2 linked regions of the Methylocaldum szegediense genome follow. The protein of the gene in region 2 binds, or shares a complex with, the protein of the main gene of each other region. Links are inferred from orthologs where the notes say so. Each region holds a gene or a part of one and is shown on either strand. Other genes may lie near its edges.

Region 1 (4,955 bases), 760 kb from region 2 along the record:
TTTGTCGCCCAAGGCTTTTTCCACGGCCTGCCCTAGCGTGATCCCGATATCTTCCACCGTGTGGTGCGCATCGATATGCAGATCGCCTTTTGCGCGTACCTCAAGGTCGATCAAGCCATGTCGCGCCACTTGATCCAGCATATGATCGAGGAATGGAACGCCGGTCTCGAAAACTCCCCTGCCGACTCCGTCCAAATTAAGACAAACCCGGACCTGGGTTTCCAATGTGTTGCGATCTACGTCGGCAATACGGCTAGTCATGAACAATCGAGAACGCTTCTGAGTGAATCCGCGCTAAATGATATAACGACCCGTCTACCTTGCTAAGCCCGATCTCCCCTGAACAACAGGTTGTTCCGTGTGTAGGAAAAAGCTTACACGATTTTCAGCTTTTTCTGACTTAGTTCTAAGCGGATTTTCTGCGACACTCATCCAGTCGCCGACAAGGAGGTAAGGATTGCCGAATCTCTAAGGTCGACCGCAAGGACGCCACTTGATAGCCAACCAAGCAGGCGATAACCCCGGATGCAAGGAGCGCATTCGGGGTTTTTAACATTTGGACAGGCTTTTAGGCGTTCATACCCGGCGCGGTATAAGCAAAAGGGTCCGGCTAGCCCCCCGCCGGGAGCGCTTTTTGACCGTTCAGGGAATGCACGAAATCGTTGGCTCTATGTATGGATCGCTCCATAGCCGTGATTAGACCAGCGACCCCGACGCTCATTGCCGCCAATTCGTGCTCGAGCGAAGCGATTGCTTTTGCGTTGAGGTTATGCTTCAGGAACAAAACCTGATCCTGAAATACGCTCAGCACCGGCTCGATTTTGCTCTCGGCTCGACGCATCGCCGAAATCAGTTGTCCATAATGCTGCTGCGTGAGCTTCAGCTTTTGCCGACTGGCACTTCTCAAGCTTCTGTTGCTGTATAACTCGAGTTCGCCTTCCCATTCCGTGAAAAGAGCCTCGGCCACATCCTGCACTGCGGCAATCCGATCCTTGACCGCCAAGGCCTTCGCTTTGCTGTAGTCGAACTCAACCTTGATTTGCCGATACATGTCCTCGAGTTCGCCGCCATGAAACGCCGTGAGCGCACTGAACTTGTCCAGCGCACTCTGAAATTGCTCCTTGGCTTCTTCCAAACTATCCCGCGCGCTTTCCACGCGGCTGACCAAAATGTCCCGCTTGTGATGTCCCGCCGATTCCACGGCCCGGAAATAAATCTTTTGAAATTTGGACATCAGATACCGAGCCAAGGGACTTAGGAGGTGGCGACATACCGCCGCAAAGGTGATCGGATTCGTACTCGAGGTCTTACTCATGGCGCAAACGTCATTATTTGGAAAAGGCAGACAGCCGCTATTTTATCCGCGTAAAACCGTTTGTAAGCTTGTCGCGTCGGCGTTATCATTTCGCTCCGCAAAGCTTACACAAATTCCGTCTCACCACACCGTCCCACAAGCTCAGTAAGCTTTGCCACGGATTCTCAGTAAGCTTTGCCACGGATTCTAAGTCATAGAAAGGGAGAGATAAGTGAACGCCATTACCGAAAAGCATATGGTTGTCGTAACAGCTTTAGCCTTAGGCGCGATCATATTTTGGCTGATCGCTTCCGATCCTAGGACTCCTACGACAGCATCATCTCTGACCTCATCGCCGTCGTTATCTTCTATCGCGAGCGATCCTGAGATGGACATCATCACCACGGTGACGACCGAGCAGTCTTCCGACTGACTCGGTTGGCCGCATCGCTGGATCCTCGGTCTGAGGCTGGCCGCCGCGACAAGATCTTTTTAAGAAATACTCCGGTGTAGGACACCTCGTTTTCGGCAACCTGCTCGGGGGTCCCCTCCGCCACGACAAGACCGCCGCCATCACCGCCTTCCGGTCCCAAATCGATGACCCAGTCGGCGGTCTTGATCACATCCAAATTGTGCTCAATGACAATCACCGTGTTGCCGTGATCCCGCAGCTGGTGCAAAACGCCCAGAAGTTGCCGAATGTCATGAAAATGCAGCCCGGTCGTCGGCTCATCCAAAATATAGAGCGTTCTGCCAGTGTCCCGTTTCGACAACTCCCTGGCCAGTTTCACCCGCTGAGCTTCGCCGCCGGAAAGCGTCACCGCATTCTGTCCCAGGCAGATATAACCTAATCCCACTTCCATCAGGGTATCGAGCTTGCGGGCCACGGCCGGTATCGCGGAAAAGAACTCACGGGCTTCTTCCACTGTCATTTCCAGGACTTCATGTATAGTCTTGCCCTTATAGCGGATTTCCAGAGTCTCACGGTTATAGCGCTTGCCTTTGCAAACATCGCAATGGACGAAAATATCCGGCAGAAAATGCATCTCCACCTTGATCACACCGTCGCCGGCACAAGCTTCGCAACGCCCTCCTTTGACGTTGAAGCTGAACCGCCCAGGCGAATAGCCGCGCGATCGCGCCTCCGGAGTCGCCGCGAAGAGTTCCCGAATCGGCGTAAACAGCCCTGTATAAGTCGCTGGATTGGACCTCGGTGTACGGCCGATTGGGCTCTGATCGATGTCCACCACCTTGTCGAAGTGCTCCAATCCTTCGACGCCGTCGCATGGCGCGGGCATTGTGGCGGCACCGTTCAGCTCGCGCGCCACGAGGCGGAACAATGTATCGTTAATTAAAGTGGACTTGCCGGAACCCGACACGCCCGTCACGCAGGTAAAAAGCCCCACTGGAAACGAAACGTCGATACCTTTCAGATTGTTGCCGCGGGCATTCCGAATCCGCAGCAGACGCTCCGGATCCGGTGGAGTCCGCCGCTCCGGTACGGCGATCTCGAGACGGTTGGAGAGATATTGGCCGGTGAGAGAGTCTTCATTGGCCATGATCGCTTCCGGCGGCCCCTCGGCTACGACTCGCCCGCCGTGAACCCCCGCCCCCGGCCCGATATCCACGACATGATCGGCAGTCCGAATCGCGTCTTCGTCATGCTCCACAACGATGACGGTATTACCCAAGTCGCGCAGTCGCAGCAAAGTGTCGAGCAGGCGCTGGTTGTCGCGCTGATGCAGACCGATCGAGGGCTCGTCCAGAACATACATCACGCCCACCAAGCCGGCTCCGACTTGACTCGCCAAACGAATCCGCTGAGCTTCGCCGCCCGATAAGGTATCCGCACTGCGGGCCAGAGTCAGATAATCGAGTCCGACGTTGACCAGAAATTGGAGACGGGCTGTGATTTCCTTGACGATCTTGGCCGCCACTTCGCCGCGCCGCCCGGCAAGCGTCAATCCGCCGAAAAATTCGAGTACGCGTCTGATCGGCAAGGCGGTCAGCTCCGGCAAGGAGCAATCGGCCACGAACACGTGCCGTGCCGAACGGTTTAGGCGGGTCCCCTCACATTCCGGACAAGGCTTGCTGGAAAGATATTTGGACAGCTCTTCGCGCACCATCATCGAATCGGTTTCGCGATAGCGTCGCTCCATGTTCGGAATGATCCCCTCGAAAGGGTGCCTGTGGACCAGCGTATCGCCGCGTGCCGTCGGCACTTTGAACGGGATCGTCTCGGTGCCGCTTCCGTATAGAACGATATCCTGAACCGATTTCGGCAATTGAGCGAACGGTTGCTCCGGATCGAAACCGTAGTGCGCGGCCAGCGACTGAACCAGATGGTAGTAATAGGCGTTTCGACGGTCCCAGCCCCGCACCGCGCCACCCGCCAGACTCAACTGCGGATTCTGGACCACGAGCTCTGGATCGAAGAATTGTTTGACGCCCAGTCCGTCGCAACTGGGGCACGCGCCCTTGGGATTGTTAAAGGAAAAGATCCGAGGCTCCAACTCGCTCAGCGAATAGCCGCAATGCGGGCAGGCGTATTTGTCTGAGTAAACCAGTTCGGTTTTGGGATCATCCATGGAAACGACCAAAGCGATGCCGTCGGCGAGCCGCAGCGCCGTTTCGAACGATTCCGCGAGGCGCACAGCTAAATCCGGCCTCACTTTGAATCGGTCGACCACCACCTCGATGCTGTGCTTGCGGCGGAGATCAAGCTTCGGCGGCTCGTCCAGTTCGTAGATCTCGCCGTCAATGCGGGCACGGATGAAACCCTGAGCGCGTAAGTCGTCCAGCACCTGAGCATGTTCTCCCTTGCGCTCACTGACAACCGGAGCGAGCAGCATCCAGCGGCTGTCCTCTGGCTGGCCTAGAACATGGTCCACCATCTGGCTGATGGTTTGTGCCTCCAACGAAATGCCGTGCTCCGGACACCTCGGCACGCCGCAGCGTGCATAGAGCAGCCTCAGATAATCGTAAATCTCGGTAATCGTGCCGACGGTTGAACGGGGATTGTGCGATGTCGACTTCTGCTCGATCGAAATAGCCGGCGACAAACCCTCGATGTGATCGGCATCGGGTTTTTCCATCACCGACAGGAACTGCCTGGCGTACGCGGAAAGCGACTCCACATACCGCCGCTGCCCTTCGGCGTAAATGGTATCGAACGCTAGCGACGATTTACCGGACCCGGATAAGCCCGTGATGACAATCAGCTTGTCACGGGGCAGGTCCAGATCGATATTTTTAAGATTGTGGGTGCGGGCTCCACGGATTTGAATCGTATCCATGCAAAATTCAAGCGCAAAATAGAACCTGTTACTATAAGTGGATTCCTGCGACTCGCAAAGGAGCATATCGCTTGAATCCAGCTTTGCAGATAGACACACCGATGACCCGCGCCGAGACGCGCGCCAGCTTGTCGCTGGCCGCCATTTACATGCTGAGAATGCTGGGCATGTTTCTGGTCCTGCCGGTGCTCTCGGTATTCGCCCGCGAGCTTCCGGACGCTACACCACAATTGGTTGGATTCGCCATCAGCGCTTACGGTTTGACCCAAGCGATCTTTCAAATTCCGTTTGGCCTCTGGTCGGACCGCTACGGGCGGAAACGCCTGATCGTGCTCGGCTTGTTACTCTTTGCGGCAGGCAGTGCG
Region 2 (6,044 bases):
GCCACGCCAGCCGCACCCCGGCACACGAATCCGATGCTACCGCTGCTCCCTTCCGGGCCTGACGGGGTTTACAGCGTATCGTTGCGAGGGGACCGACGCGACTCGCCATTGAACTCGGCGACCCAACCAGGATCGCGGTTGGGCTAAAGAATATGCATTATCGTCGATTAGTGCCCGGTCTTCAAGGTCAAACGATCTCGCCTATCGCGCGGTTATCCTGAGCAGCAGCTTTCACGTGTGACGAGGGACGACAGCAGAATGAATTCGATGCCAGTCAATCCGGCCCAGCGATTCATCGTCGCTTCACAGGTAAAAATTGGTCTGTTTGGCGAAGAACCTACCCCAGGAGGGGCTAACGCCTGTCAAAGGGCTCTGGGCGAACGCCTATTGCGATAGGGTTTAGAGCATTCTCCAATCAGCTTTATGGCGTTGCCGAATCGTCCTGTATGGCGCATTCGGGTATCACCGGCATGAGTCAGAACCGCCGAAGAGGGCACGCGAGGTTTCGCGTGCGGCGATAGAGTCACACGGGCAGGCCTTCTAAGCGCCCCAGCTCAAGCCGGTGACGCGCAGGACCAAATGAACCGCGAAAAATGCGGTTCACTTCGTCCACCACGTCCTACGAACTCCGCGCATACAAATTTGTTCTGGCCCCATTTGCCTTTGAGCACGCGAAGACAAACTCGCGAGGAGCGACTCCGACGGGAGCGACATGGGGCCGAACCACGTTAGCCCGAAGAGCAGATCCCTGAGATGGGGTTTGCAAATGTCACTCGCCCGCAGGGCGAGCCCCGCTTCAAACTCACTAAACTGCCAACGGCAGCTTCCCTCAAAAGCGATGAAAACGCTCTAGGCCGCCAATTGCTCCAGTAATTGATCGACGAAAACGACCTTGCTTTCGGGCGTGTCGAAACGGGCAAAAAATTTCAGCTTATCCGGACCGTCCAGCTTATAAGTCTGCGGTTGGGTTTGGATCAAACGGATGACTTGGGCCGGATCAATGGGCGGGTTCGGGTGGAATATCAGACGTCCGCCTCCCGAGCCTGCCTCGATCTTGTGAACGCCAAGGGCCTCGGCTCGCAGTTTGAGTTCGGTGATTGCAAACAAGTTTTTGGTCGGCGGGGGCAGAAGCCCGAAGCGGTCGATCATCTCCACTTGCAGCTGGCGTAGATCCTCTTCGTTCTTGGCATTGGCGATCCTTTTGTAGAGCACGAGACGGGTGTGAACGTCAGGCAGGTAGGTGTCGGGAATGAGGGCAGGGCATTGGAGGTCGATCTCGGGACCTGCTTCGTGGGGGAGCATATCGAGATCCAGAGATTTGCCCGACTTGAGCGCTGCCACGGCCCGCTCCAGCAGTTCGGTATATAGGCTTAGTCCGATCTCCTGAATCTGACCGCTCTGCTCCTCGCCCAACAATTCTCCGGCACCGCGGATTTCGAGGTCGTGAGATGACAGCATGAATCCCGAGCCGAGTTCACCCGTGGCTTCGATGGCCTCGAGACGCTTGACGGCGTCGGCGGTCATCAGAGACTTCGGCGGTACCAGCAGATAAGCGTAAGCGCGATGATGCGAGCGGCCGACCCTTCCCCTGATCTGGTGCAACTGGGCGAGCCCCAGCAAATCGGCGCGGTGGATGATGATGGTGTTCGCGGTCGGAATATCGATACCGCTTTCGATGATGGTGGTGCAAACCAGGACGTTGAAACGCTGATGGTAAAAATCCAGCATGATACGTTCCAATTCCCGCTCCGGCATCTGGCCGTGGGCAATACGAATGCGTGCAGTAGGTACCAGTTTTTCCAAGTCGCGTGCCGTTTTCTCCATGGTTTCGATCTTGTTGTGCAGGAAATAAACCTGCCCGCCGCGCTTGATTTCCCGGAGTATCGCTTCTTGGATCAAGGCATCGTCCCATTCGCTGATGAAGGTTTTGATGGCGTGGCGATTGGGAGGCGGGGTGGCGATGATGGAAATGTCCCGTAGCCCGGACATGGCCATATTGAGCGTGCGCGGAATCGGTGTGGCTGTTAGGGTGAGAAAGTCCAGTTCGCTGCGCAGTTTCTTGAAATGTTCTTTTTGCGCGACGCCGAACCGGTGTTCCTCGTCGACGATCACCAGTCCCAGATTCTTGAAGCGAACATCCTTTTGCAAAATCTTATGGGTACCGATGAGGATGTCGATCTTACCCTGAGCCAAATCCTCGAGAAGTTGCTCCTGCTGCTTCTTGCCGACGAAGCGTGAAACCACTTCGACCCGGATCGGCCAATCGGCGAATCGGTCCCGGAAGTTCCGATAATGCTGCTGAGCCAATAGTGTCGTGGGCACCAGAACCGCGACCTGTTTGCCGTTCAGTGCCGCGATGAAAGCGGCCCGCATCGCGACTTCGGTCTTGCCGAAACCGACGTCGCCGCAGATCACTCTGTCCATGGGGCGAGGGGACGCCATATCCCTGATGACGTCGTTGATGGCAGCTTCCTGGTCGGGTGTTTCTTCGAAGGGAAAACCGGCGGCGAAAGCGGCGTATTCTTCGGTGACGGTTTTATAGGCGTATCCTTCCTTGGCCGCTCGCTTGGCGTAAATGTTCAGCAGTTCGGCGGCAATATCCCGTACCCGCTCCAGCGCCTTGCGCTTGGCCTTTTGCCACTGTTCTCCGCCCAGCTTGTGCAGAGGCGCAGATTCCGGGCTGGCGCCGCTGTACCGGCTGATCAAATGCAGCGAGGACACCGGGACGTACAGCTTATCGTTGTTGGCATATTCGAGCGCGAGAAACTCGGTCTCGATACCGCCCACCGTGAGTTTGGTCAGGCCAAGATAGCGGCCGACGCCATGGTCCTGATGCACTACCGGCGCACCGATGTCCAGTTCTTCGAGGTTGCGGAGGATCTGTTCGAGATTGCGTTCGGCGGCCGACTTGCGCCGTCTGCGCTGTTGGACCTTTTCTCCGGAAAGCTGGGTTTCGGTAATGATGGCCAACGAGGGATCGGCCAGCCATAAGCCGTGATCCATGGGGGCAACGACCAAGCATGGCGTTTTCTCGGCGACGAGGAAAGCGGCCCAGTTTTCGACGACCTGCGGCTTTATGCCGTATTTGGCCAGGCTATCCAGTAGCGCTTCGCGATGCCCTGCCGTTTCCGCAACGAACAAAATCCTATCCGCCTCTTCACGGATGAACGACGAAAGCGCCGCGGCGGGCTCTTTCAGCTTCGGATCGACCGCGAGAGGCGGAAGCGGGCGGCAATTGTAGTCGACCGACTCGAAACTTTCCGCGGGCTGCTCGGACGACAGTGGAATTCGAATTCTGGGATAGAGGGCGAATTTCTCTGCCAGAGCGGCGGGTGTCAGATACAGCGATTCCGGTGGAAGCGGGGGGCGGTCGACATGCCCCGAGCGCTGGTCGTACCGTTTTTCGGCCTCCCGAAAAAACGCCTCGGCAGCGGCGTCAACAGCGTGGTGGAGCACGACTGTCGCTGTTTTCGGTAGATAGTGAAACAGGGTTTCGGTTTCTTCGACGAACAGCGGCAAATAATATTCGATGCCGCCGGGTGCGATACCTTTGCTAACTTCCTGGTACAACGGATTGTTGATGGATGCTTCCGAGAAATGCGTTCTAAAACTCCGTCGGAACCGTTTGATTGCTTCTTCGTCGAATGGAAACTCGCGAGCTGGAAACAAACTAATTTCTCTGACCTTGTCGACCGACCGTTGAGTTTCAGGGTCGAAAGTTCGGATCGATTCCACCTCGTCATCAAAAAGCTCGATACGATAGGGAACGGTGCTCCCCATAGGGAAAAGATCAATGATCGATCCGCGTACTGCAAATTCGCCGTGCTGTAGAACTTGCGACACGCACTCATAGCCGACGCTCTCCAGTCGTTGCCGAGTCTCTTCCAGATTAAGTTGGCCGCCTACTTTTAATATAAAGGTCTTGGCCAATACGTGGGAACGTGGTGCCAACCGTTGCATCAGCGTAGCGACCGGCGTGATCAGTATGCCGTGGTCGATGCGCGAGAGTTGGGCGAGCGTTTTCAGTCGCTCCGAGACGATTTCAGGAAGAGGCGAAAACACGTCGTAAGGTAAGGTTTCCCAGTCGGGAAAGTGGAGTACGGGTACATTTCCGCCAAGGAAAAACTCGATTTCATGTTCGAGTCTAAGAGCGGTATGAGTATCTTCCGTCACGATCAGATACAGCCGCTTATTCTGTCTTGCCGCTTCAGCCAAGGCCAGGGAATCGCCGCAGCCGTTCAAGCTTTGCCAGACCATGGTCGTTGCATTATGAATCGGTACTGCTGGCGTGAACGGCGAAAGAGTTCCCAAATGTTTTGCAGCTTGATTCATGGGGCGTGAGGTGATGAATGTCGAGTGATTAATTGGCAGACGGTGTCTCGGAAAATGGTTCTTGGTTCCGGTACGATGAAAGTTGCGGTATTCGAATGTTTACCTATATATGATTTATTTTTTGGATTTTTTTAATATACTAAATAGGACATCACAAGGTTAATGTAATCTTGTTTCGCGACTTTATAATCGAGGTAACTATGAAGACCGATTTCACGGAACTTTCCGAAGCCGAACTGACGAGCATGATCGAAAATGCTCAGAGGGCACTCAAAGAAAAGAAGGAAACCAAACGTAAGGAAGTCATAAGCAAGATAAAAGAGTTGGCGGCCTCAATCGGTGTTAATGTGGAAATCACTGAGGGCACGAAAGTCTCCGGAAGAAAGGGTAGTAAAGTCCCGATTAAGTATCAAAACCCGAATAATCTGTCTCAAAAATGGACCGGCCGCGGTATGAAACCGAAATGGCTACAAACTCTACTCGAGCAAGGACATCGATTGGAGGAATTCGAAGTAAAGTCTTGAACGAAAGCTGATAGGGTGCCCGGCAGGATCGCCGGGTTCCGACCAAAATCGGTTGCCGAACGCAAGGAATCGAAGGGATTTCGGCCAATATCGCGTTCTCGCACCGATTTTGGTGTCACTGTTCGCTAATCTAGGTAACGTTTGACCAAGCCTCCATATTCATCGATCCGTCGGTCGCGCAGATACGGCCAGATTCGACGGACGTCTTCCGACCGGCGGCGATTTATTTCAACCACCATAACCCGTTCTTCTTTCTCGTTGGCCTGACAAAGAATTTCTCCTTGCGGGCCAGCAACAAAGCTGTTTCCCCAGAACAAGATGCCTTTACTTTGGCCGCTGGGATCGGGTTCGTGTCCGATGCGATTGCAGGAGATGACCGGCAGACCGTTGGCAATGGCATGTGACCTTTGAATGGTTACCCATGCGTCCAATTGTCGCTGCTGTTCCTCTGCATCGTCATCGGGATTCCAGCCGATGGCCGTGGGATACAGCAGGAGATCAGCGCCTGCAAGCGCCATTAACCGGGCGGCTTCTGGGTACCATTGGTCCCAGCATACCAAGACCCCGAGTTTTCCTAATGAGGTCGTTACCGGTTTGAACCCTAAATCCCCCGGCGTGAAATAAAACTTTTCGTAATACCCTGGATCGTCGGGTATGTGCATTTTTCGGTACTTGCCTGCCAAACTGCCGTCTTTTTCCAGTACGACAGCCGTATTGTGATAGAGACCTGGAGCGCGCCGTTCGAACAATGAGCCCACAATAACTACGCCAAGCTCCTTGGCAAGCGCGGCCAGCGTTTCGGTGGTCGGCCCCGGTATCGATTCGGCAAGATCGAAGCGGCTGCAATCCTCAGTCTGGCAGAAATACGGGCCGAGATGCAGTTCTGGCAGCAATACCAGATTCGCACCTTGAGACGCGGCTTGTTTCATGCCTTCGATCGAGGCCCGCAAATTCACGTTTTTGTCTTCGGAACCGCAAGGTTGCTGTACCAAACCGACCTTGAACGTCTGCGTCATATCAGCTTACCCGAACTGTTTTTGGAAACTGCATAGTCATGCAGTGCAGGCTACCGTATTGCCGGATGAGAGATGTGCAGGGTATACCCACGATCTCGCGGTCCGGAAAAACGTCGCTCAAACGCGCCATAGCTTCGGAATCGGCCGGATCATCATATATCGGAACTAGAAC

What was found. Proteins that work in one complex are often made in the same cells at the same time.
Region 1: the proteins of mfd (region 2) and uvrA are in contact, whole or in part, in a crystal structure (PDB 4DFC), measured with the Escherichia coli proteins. The link is inferred for Methylocaldum szegediense from one-to-one orthologs.

What each region holds. Positions count from the first base shown.
Region 1 is NZ_OX458333.1:4,073,633-4,078,587, reverse strand. The notes cover bases 1,493-4,955. They hold uvrA (excinuclease ABC subunit UvrA), read right to left. Parts: upstream 4,591-4,955; coding sequence 1,693-4,590; downstream 1,493-1,692. Other genes in these bases: QEN43_RS17660 (MFS transporter), read left to right, coding at 4,674-4,955. In the rest of the region: imidazoleglycerol-phosphate dehydratase HisB, read right to left, coding at 1-261; QEN43_RS17670 (DUF2959 domain-containing protein), read right to left, coding at 611-1,315. UniProt on the Escherichia coli protein: The UvrABC repair system catalyzes the recognition and processing of DNA lesions. UvrA is an ATPase and a DNA-binding protein. A damage recognition complex composed of 2 UvrA and 2 UvrB subunits scans DNA for abnormalities.
Region 2 is NZ_OX458333.1:4,831,641-4,837,684, forward strand. What follows is about bases 650-4,643. They hold mfd (transcription-repair coupling factor), read right to left. Parts: upstream 4,258-4,643; coding sequence 850-4,257; downstream 650-849. Other genes in these bases: QEN43_RS21220 (H-NS histone family protein), read left to right, coding at 4,533-4,643. Also shown: more of QEN43_RS21220, read left to right, coding at 4,644-4,856; QEN43_RS21225 (carbon-nitrogen hydrolase), read right to left, coding at 4,982-5,872; QEN43_RS21230 (agmatine deiminase family protein), read right to left, coding at 5,874-6,044. UniProt on the Escherichia coli protein: Couples transcription and DNA repair by recognizing RNA polymerase (RNAP) stalled at DNA lesions. Mediates ATP-dependent release of RNAP and its truncated transcript from the DNA, and recruitment of nucleotide excision repair machinery to the damaged site.